2 regions of the Weizmannia sp. FSL W8-0676 genome follow, and region 2 is predicted to be linked to the other one. Evidence: a T-box and tRNA genes for the amino acid it is inferred to sense, from the RefSeq annotation. Region 2 holds a T-box; the other holds one or more tRNA genes.
The links. A T-box is a leader RNA that pairs with one kind of tRNA and senses whether it is charged. The one in region 2 lies ahead of ileS (isoleucine--tRNA ligase), so its partner is inferred to be a tRNA-Ile.

Region 1: it encodes a tRNA-Ile, which carries the amino acid that the T-box ahead of ileS (isoleucine--tRNA ligase) is inferred to sense. The anticodon was not compared.

What each region holds. Positions count from the first base shown of each region.
Region 1 covers NZ_CP151954.1:94,138-97,719, forward strand. The annotation lists rRNA gene NST20_RS00475 (16S ribosomal RNA) at 265-1,818, shown strand; tRNA gene NST20_RS00480 (tRNA-Ile) at 1,921-1,997, shown strand; tRNA gene NST20_RS00485 (tRNA-Ala) at 2,011-2,083, shown strand; rRNA gene NST20_RS00490 (23S ribosomal RNA) at 2,172-3,582, shown strand, end outside.
Region 2 covers NZ_CP151954.1:1,128,672-1,132,253, forward strand. The annotation lists gene NST20_RS05430 (cell division protein SepF) at 1-205, shown strand, start outside; gene NST20_RS05435 (YggT family protein) at 211-483, shown strand; gene NST20_RS05440 (RNA-binding protein) at 544-1,320, shown strand; gene NST20_RS05445 (DivIVA domain-containing protein) at 1,428-1,943, shown strand; T-box leader at 1,993-2,213, shown strand; gene ileS (isoleucine--tRNA ligase) at 2,307-3,582, shown strand, end outside.

The DNA of each region.
Region 1 (3,582 bases), 1.0 Mb from region 2:
CATTCGAAGAAACTAGAAGCTTAGGCTGAAAGAAGCATGGGCGCCCACGAAAAAGCAGGCATAAAAAAAAAGGATTGACTACACTTCGTTATACTAGTATAATAGTTTTCGTCGCCGCATCCGGCATCAAACTTCTTAAAAAAGTAGTTGACATGTTGGTTGCGTCGTGGTATGATATAAAAGTCGCTGAAAAACAAAGCGATTGTTCCTTGAAAACTGGACAAAACGAAACGTCAAATTCTTTTTGAGCTTTTATCAAACATCTTTACTGAGAGTTTGATCCTGGCTCAGGACGAACGCTGGCGGCGTGCCTAATACATGCAAGTCGTGCGGACCTTTTAAAAGCTTGCTTTTAAAAGGTTAGCGGCGGACGGGTGAGTAACACGTGGGCAACCTGCCTGTAAGATCGGGATAACGCCGGGAAACCGGGGCTAATACCGGATAGTTTTTTCCTCCGCATGGAGGAAAAAGGAAAGGCGGCTTCGGCTGCCACTTACAGATGGGCCCGCGGCGCATTAGCTAGTTGGCGGGGTAATGGCCCACCAAGGCAACGATGCGTAGCCGACCTGAGAGGGTGATCGGCCACATTGGGACTGAGACACGGCCCAAACTCCTACGGGAGGCAGCAGTAGGGAATCTTCCGCAATGGACGAAAGTCTGACGGAGCAACGCCGCGTGAGTGAAGAAGGCCTTCGGGTCGTAAAACTCTGTTGCCGGGGAAGAACAAGTGCCGTTCGAACAGGGCGGCGCCTTGACGGTACCCGGCCAGAAAGCCACGGCTAACTACGTGCCAGCAGCCGCGGTAATACGTAGGTGGCAAGCGTTGTCCGGAATTATTGGGCGTAAAGCGCGCGCAGGCGGCTTCTTAAGTCTGATGTGAAATCTTGCGGCTCAACCGCAAGCGGTCATTGGAAACTGGGAGGCTTGAGTGCAGAAGAGGAGAGTGGAATTCCACGTGTAGCGGTGAAATGCGTAGAGATGTGGAGGAACACCAGTGGCGAAGGCGGCTCTCTGGTCTGTAACTGACGCTGAGGCGCGAAAGCGTGGGGAGCAAACAGGATTAGATACCCTGGTAGTCCACGCCGTAAACGATGAGTGCTAAGTGTTAGAGGGTTTCCGCCCTTTAGTGCTGCAGCTAACGCATTAAGCACTCCGCCTGGGGAGTACGGCCGCAAGGCTGAAACTCAAAGGAATTGACGGGGGCCCGCACAAGCGGTGGAGCATGTGGTTTAATTCGAAGCAACGCGAAGAACCTTACCAGGTCTTGACATCCTCTGACCTCCCTGGAGACAGGGCCTTCCCCTTCGGGGGACAGAGTGACAGGTGGTGCATGGTTGTCGTCAGCTCGTGTCGTGAGATGTTGGGTTAAGTCCCGCAACGAGCGCAACCCTTGACCTTAGTTGCCAGCATTGAGTTGGGCACTCTAAGGTGACTGCCGGTGACAAACCGGAGGAAGGTGGGGATGACGTCAAATCATCATGCCCCTTATGACCTGGGCTACACACGTGCTACAATGGATGGTACAAAGGGCTGCGAGACCGCGAGGTTAAGCCAATCCCAGAAAACCATTCCCAGTTCGGATTGCAGGCTGCAACCCGCCTGCATGAAGCCGGAATCGCTAGTAATCGCGGATCAGCATGCCGCGGTGAATACGTTCCCGGGCCTTGTACACACCGCCCGTCACACCACGAGAGTTTGTAACACCCGAAGTCGGTGAGGTAACCTTTACGGAGCCAGCCGCCGAAGGTGGGACAGATGATTGGGGTGAAGTCGTAACAAGGTAGCCGTATCGGAAGGTGCGGCTGGATCACCTCCTTTCTAAGGAAATTAAGGAAAACTTCGTTTTCCAACATTAAGTTTGACGTTTCCGTTTTGTTCAGTTTTGAAGGTTCAATCCTTCCTTATATTTCCTTTCATTAAGGGCCTGTAGCTCAGCTGGTTAGAGCGCACGCCTGATAAGCGTGAGGTCGATGGTTCAAGTCCATTCAGGCCCACCATTCCTTAATGATCGGGGCCTTAGCTCAGCTGGGAGAGCGCCTGCTTTGCACGCAGGAGGTCAGCGGTTCGATCCCGCTAGGCTCCACCTTTATAAATGTGTTCTTTGAAAACCGGATAGGAGAAATAAACCAAGTAAACCGAGAATCGCTTATTTTTGGATTTAAACCTTTTATGGTTAAGTTAGAAAGGGCGCACGGCGGATGCCTTGGCACTAGGAGCCGATGAAGGACGGTACAAACACCGATATGCTCCGGGGAGCTGTACGTAAGCTTTGATCCGGAGATTTCCGAATGGGGAAACCCCCTGTCTTTAATCGGACAGGATTCCTGCCTGAATCCATAGGGCAGGAAGGGCACACCCGGGGAACTGAAACATCTCAGTACCCGGAGGAAGAGAAAGCAATTGCGATTTCCCAAGTAGCGGCGAGCGAACAGGAAACAGCCCAAACCGGAAGGCTTGCCTTCCGGGGTTGTAGGACACTCATATGGGAGTTACAAAAGAACGGGGTAAGTGAAGCGGCCTGGAAAGGCCTGCCGGAGAAGGTAAAAGCCCTGTAACTGAAACTTCGTTCTCTCCCGAGTGGATCCTGAGTACGGCGGGACACGAGGAATCCCGCCGGAATCCGGGAGGACCATCTCCCAAGGCTAAATACTCCCTAGTGACCGATAGTGAACCAGTACCGTGAGGGAAAGGTGAAAAGCACCCCGGGAGGGGAGTGAAAGAGATCCTGAAACCGTGTGCCTACAAGTAGTCAGAGCCCGTTAACGGGTGATGGCGTGCCTTTTGTAGAATGAACCGGCGAGTTACGGTCTCATGCAAGGTTAAGCTGAAGAAGCGGAGCCGCAGCGAAAGCGAGTCTGAACAGGGCGAAAGAGTATGAGGCCGCAGACCCGAAACCAGGTGATCTACCCATGTCCAGGGTGAAGGCAAGGTAACACTTGCTGGAGGCCCGAACCCACGCACGTTGAAAAGTGCGGGGATGAGGTGTGGGTAGCGGAGAAATTCCAATCGAACTTGGAGATAGCTGGTTCTCTCCGAAATAGCTTTAGGGCTAGCCTCAAGCGGAGAGTTTTGGAGGTAGAGCACTGTTTGGACGAGGGGCCCTCATCGGGTTACCGAATTCAGACAAACTCCGAATGCCAAAAACTTATGCTTGGGAGTCAGACTGTGAGTGATAAGATCCATGGTCGAAAGGGAAACAGCCCAGACCGCCAGCTAAGGTCCCAAAGTATACGTTAAGTGGAAAAGGATGTGGCGTTGCTTAGACAACCAGGATGTTGGCTTAGAAGCAGCCATCATTCAAAGAGTGCGTAATAGCTCACTGGTCGAGTGACGCTGCGCCGAAAATGTACCGGGGCTAAACGTATCACCGAAGCTGCGGATGGACACCGTTTGGTGTCCGTGGTAGGAGAGCGTTCTAAGGGCGTTGAAGCCGGACCGGAAGGACCGGTGGAGCGCTTAGAAGTGAGAATGCCGGTATGAGTAGCGAAAGAAGGGTGAGAATCCCTTCCACCGAATGCCTAAGGTTTCCTGAGGAAGGCTCGTCCGCTCAGGGTTAGTCGGGGCCTAAGCCGAGGCCGAAAG
Region 2 (3,582 bases):
GGTGGTCGTCAATTTGCAAAGCATGCCGCATGACCAGGCGAAGCGGATTGTCGATTTTCTGAGCGGGACGGTGTACGCCATTGCAGGCGATATCCAGAGAGTCGGCAGCAATATTTTTCTTTGTACGCCGGATAACGTGGAAGTTTCCGGAAAAATTTCTGAATTCCTGCAGGGGCAGGAATATGACGATACGAGGTGGCCATAAACCGGATGGATCCAATTTTAGTCTCAATTTTAAACATCATTCTGCTTCTCATGAGAATTTACTCTTACATTCTCCTGATTTATATCTTTATGTCGTGGTTTAATCTCAGGGACACCGACATCGGGCGTTTGTTTGCGCGCGTTTCGGAACCTTATCTTGACCCTTTCCGCAGAATCATTCCGCCGATCGGCATGATTGATATTTCTCCGATCGTCGCTTTTTTTGTCCTGGATTTGGCAAGAGCCGGCATTGCGCAAATTTTTTCTTGGTTCATGTAAAAAAGCCATTTTCAGAAAAAGGGACTGTGCAGTTCCTTTTTTTAAAAGGAGCAAAGACAAATGGATTCGATTTACCAGCATTTCCGGCCGGATGAAAAGGAATTTATTGACCAGGTGCTGGCCTGGAAACAATACGTGGAAGATGCGTATGCCCCTGAACTGACGGATTTTTTGGATCCGCGGATGCAGCAGATTGTCAACACGGTGACCGGAAATCACGGCGCGGTCTCCGTCCGGGCTTTTGGCGGATACAAAGAGAGCGAGCGGAAAAGAATACTGCTTTTTCCTGACTATTTTTCTCCGGATGAGGACGACTTCCATCTTGCCTTATTCGAAGTACATTACCCTGCCAAATTTGTTTCCTTTGAACATAAACATGTGCTTGGTTCGCTGATGGCGCTCGGCCTGAAACGCGAAAAATTCGGGGATATTTTAATCGGGGAAGGGCGCATTCAGTTTTTCGCTGCGGCCGAACTTGCGGACTTTATTCAAATGGAATTCCGGCAGATCGGAAAAACGCCGGTCACCCTTACGAAAATGCAGTTGGATCAGGCCATCCGGCAGCAACAACACTGGCTTGAAAAACAGGCCACCGTCAGTTCGCTCCGCCTTGACGTGATTTTGTCCGCCGTTTATAACATTTCAAGGCAGAAAACGCGGATGCTGATTGAGCACGGGCTTGTGAAAGTGAACTGGAAAACAGTGGAAGACCCGTCATTCCAGTGCGGGGAAGGCGATACTTTTTCAACCAGGGGATACGGGAGAAGCCGGCTCATCCGGGTGGAAGGCAAAACGAAGAAAGAAAAATGGCGAATGGTGGCAGGGATTTTAAAATAATTTGATTGATTAGCAGGATTTTCCCAAAAAATCGTCGAATTCCATTATAATATAAAAAAGAAGGGGAATCTTGCAATCGAAAGGCAAATTGAACAGGAGGTGGCCACATGCCTTTAACGCCTTTAGATATACATAATAAGGAGTTCAGCAAAGGGTTTCGCGGCTATGATGAAGATGAAGTAAATGAATTTCTTGACCAGCTGATAAAAGATTATGAAATGCTGATCCGCGAAAAGAAAAACCTGGAAGATAAGGTGGCGTCATTAAACGAACGGCTGAGCCATTTTACTTCCATTGAGGAAACTTTAAATAAATCGATTGTTGTTGCCCAGGAAGCGGCGGAAGAAGTAAAGGGCAATGCCCAGAAAGAAGCGAAACTGATCATTCGCGAGGCGGAAAAAAATGCCGACCGGATTGTCAATGAAGCCCTTTCGAAGGCAAGAAAAATTGCGCTCGAAATCGAAGAGCTGAAAAAACAGTCGAAAGTCTTCCGGACGCGCTTTAAAATGCTGATTGAGGCGCAGCTTGACCTGATTGATAACGATGACTGGGAAAAGCTGATGGAATTTGAAGTCGATGCCACGGACTTTGAGCTGGAAGAAGAAGAAGCAAATCAGACTTGACGAATCCGAAAAGGGTCAACTATAATGGAATACATTCAATACTGTATACGAAAAAACGATGACAGGGCAGTAGGGTTGTGAAAGCTTTCCAAGCGAGCCGGGGACAGTGCGAGCCCGGCAAAGCGCGCAGCCTGAACATCCCCCTTGAGTTCTTGCCTTGAACGCCGAAAAGGCCAGTAGAGTTAAGCGGGACCTTCCACGTTACGGATGTCGAGCGGGCATATTGGATGCCTACTAGGGTGGTACCGCGGGAACCTTCTCGTCCCTATTTTGGGGATGGGAAGGTTTTTTTATTGGATTTTTGGCAAGGCTGAACATAACGAAAAATTCAAAATACAATATGCAAAAGGCAGGAGGATCAGCATGGATTACAAAGATACACTTTTAATGCCGAAAACGGATTTTCCGATGCGTGGAAATTTGCCGAAAAAAGAACCGAAAATCCAGGCAAAATGGGAAGAAATGGATATTTATCAAAAGGTGATGAAACGCACGGAAGGAAGGCCGCTGTTTGTGCTCCACGACGGGCCTCCGTATGCAAACGGCGATCTCCATATGGGCCACGCCCTGAATAAAACATTGAAAGACATCATCAACCGGTTTAAATCGATGACGGGTTACCATGCCCCTTATGTACCGGGCTGGGATACGCACGGGCTGCCTATTGAGCAGGAACTGACAAAAAAAGGCGTAGACCGGAAATCAATGTCGGTTGCCGAATTCAGGAAACTGTGCGAAAAATATGCCCATGAGCAAATCGATCGCCAGCGGACAGCGTTTAAACGGCTCGGCGTGCGCGGCGACTGGGAAAATCCGTATTTAACGCTCCGGCCCGCATATGAAGCCGAGCAAATCAAAGTATTCGGGGAAATGGCGAAAAAAGGCTATATTTACAAAGGCCTGAAGCCGGTATACTGGTCCCCTTCCAGCGAATCCGCGCTTGCAGATGCAGAAATTGAGTACAAAGACATCAAATCGCCATCGATTTATGTTGCGTTCGACGTAAAAGACGGAAAAGGCGTGCTTGACACGGACACAAAAATCGTCATCTGGACGACGACCCCTTGGACCATTCCGTCAAACCTCGGCATTGCCGTCAATCCGGAGATCAACTATGTGGTCGTAAAAACGGGCGGCAACAAATATCTGGTTGCCGAAGCCCTGCTTGAAGAAGTAAGCAGCGTTTTGGAATGGGAAAACGCGGAAGTCGTTCAAACAGTTCCGGGGAAAAAGCTGGAGTACATTGTCGCAAAACATCCGCTGTACGGCCGCGATTCGCTCGTCATGCTCGGCGACCACGTTACAACCGACAGCGGGACCGGCTGCGTCCACACCTCGCCCGGACACGGGGAAGATGACTTTCTCATCGGCAAAAAATACGGGCTTGATGTGCTTTGCGCGGTAGATGACAAAGGCATGATGACAAAAGACGCGCCCGGTTTTGAAGGGCTGTTTTACGACAAAGCCAACAAACCGATCTGCGAAGCACTGGATCAGGCAGGTGCGCTTTTGAAACTGAAGTTTTTAACGCACTCGTACCCGCATGACTGGCGGACGAAAAAACCGGTAATTTTCCGGGCAACATCGCAATGGTTCGCATCGATTGACATGTTCCGCGATGACATTCTGAAAGCTGTTG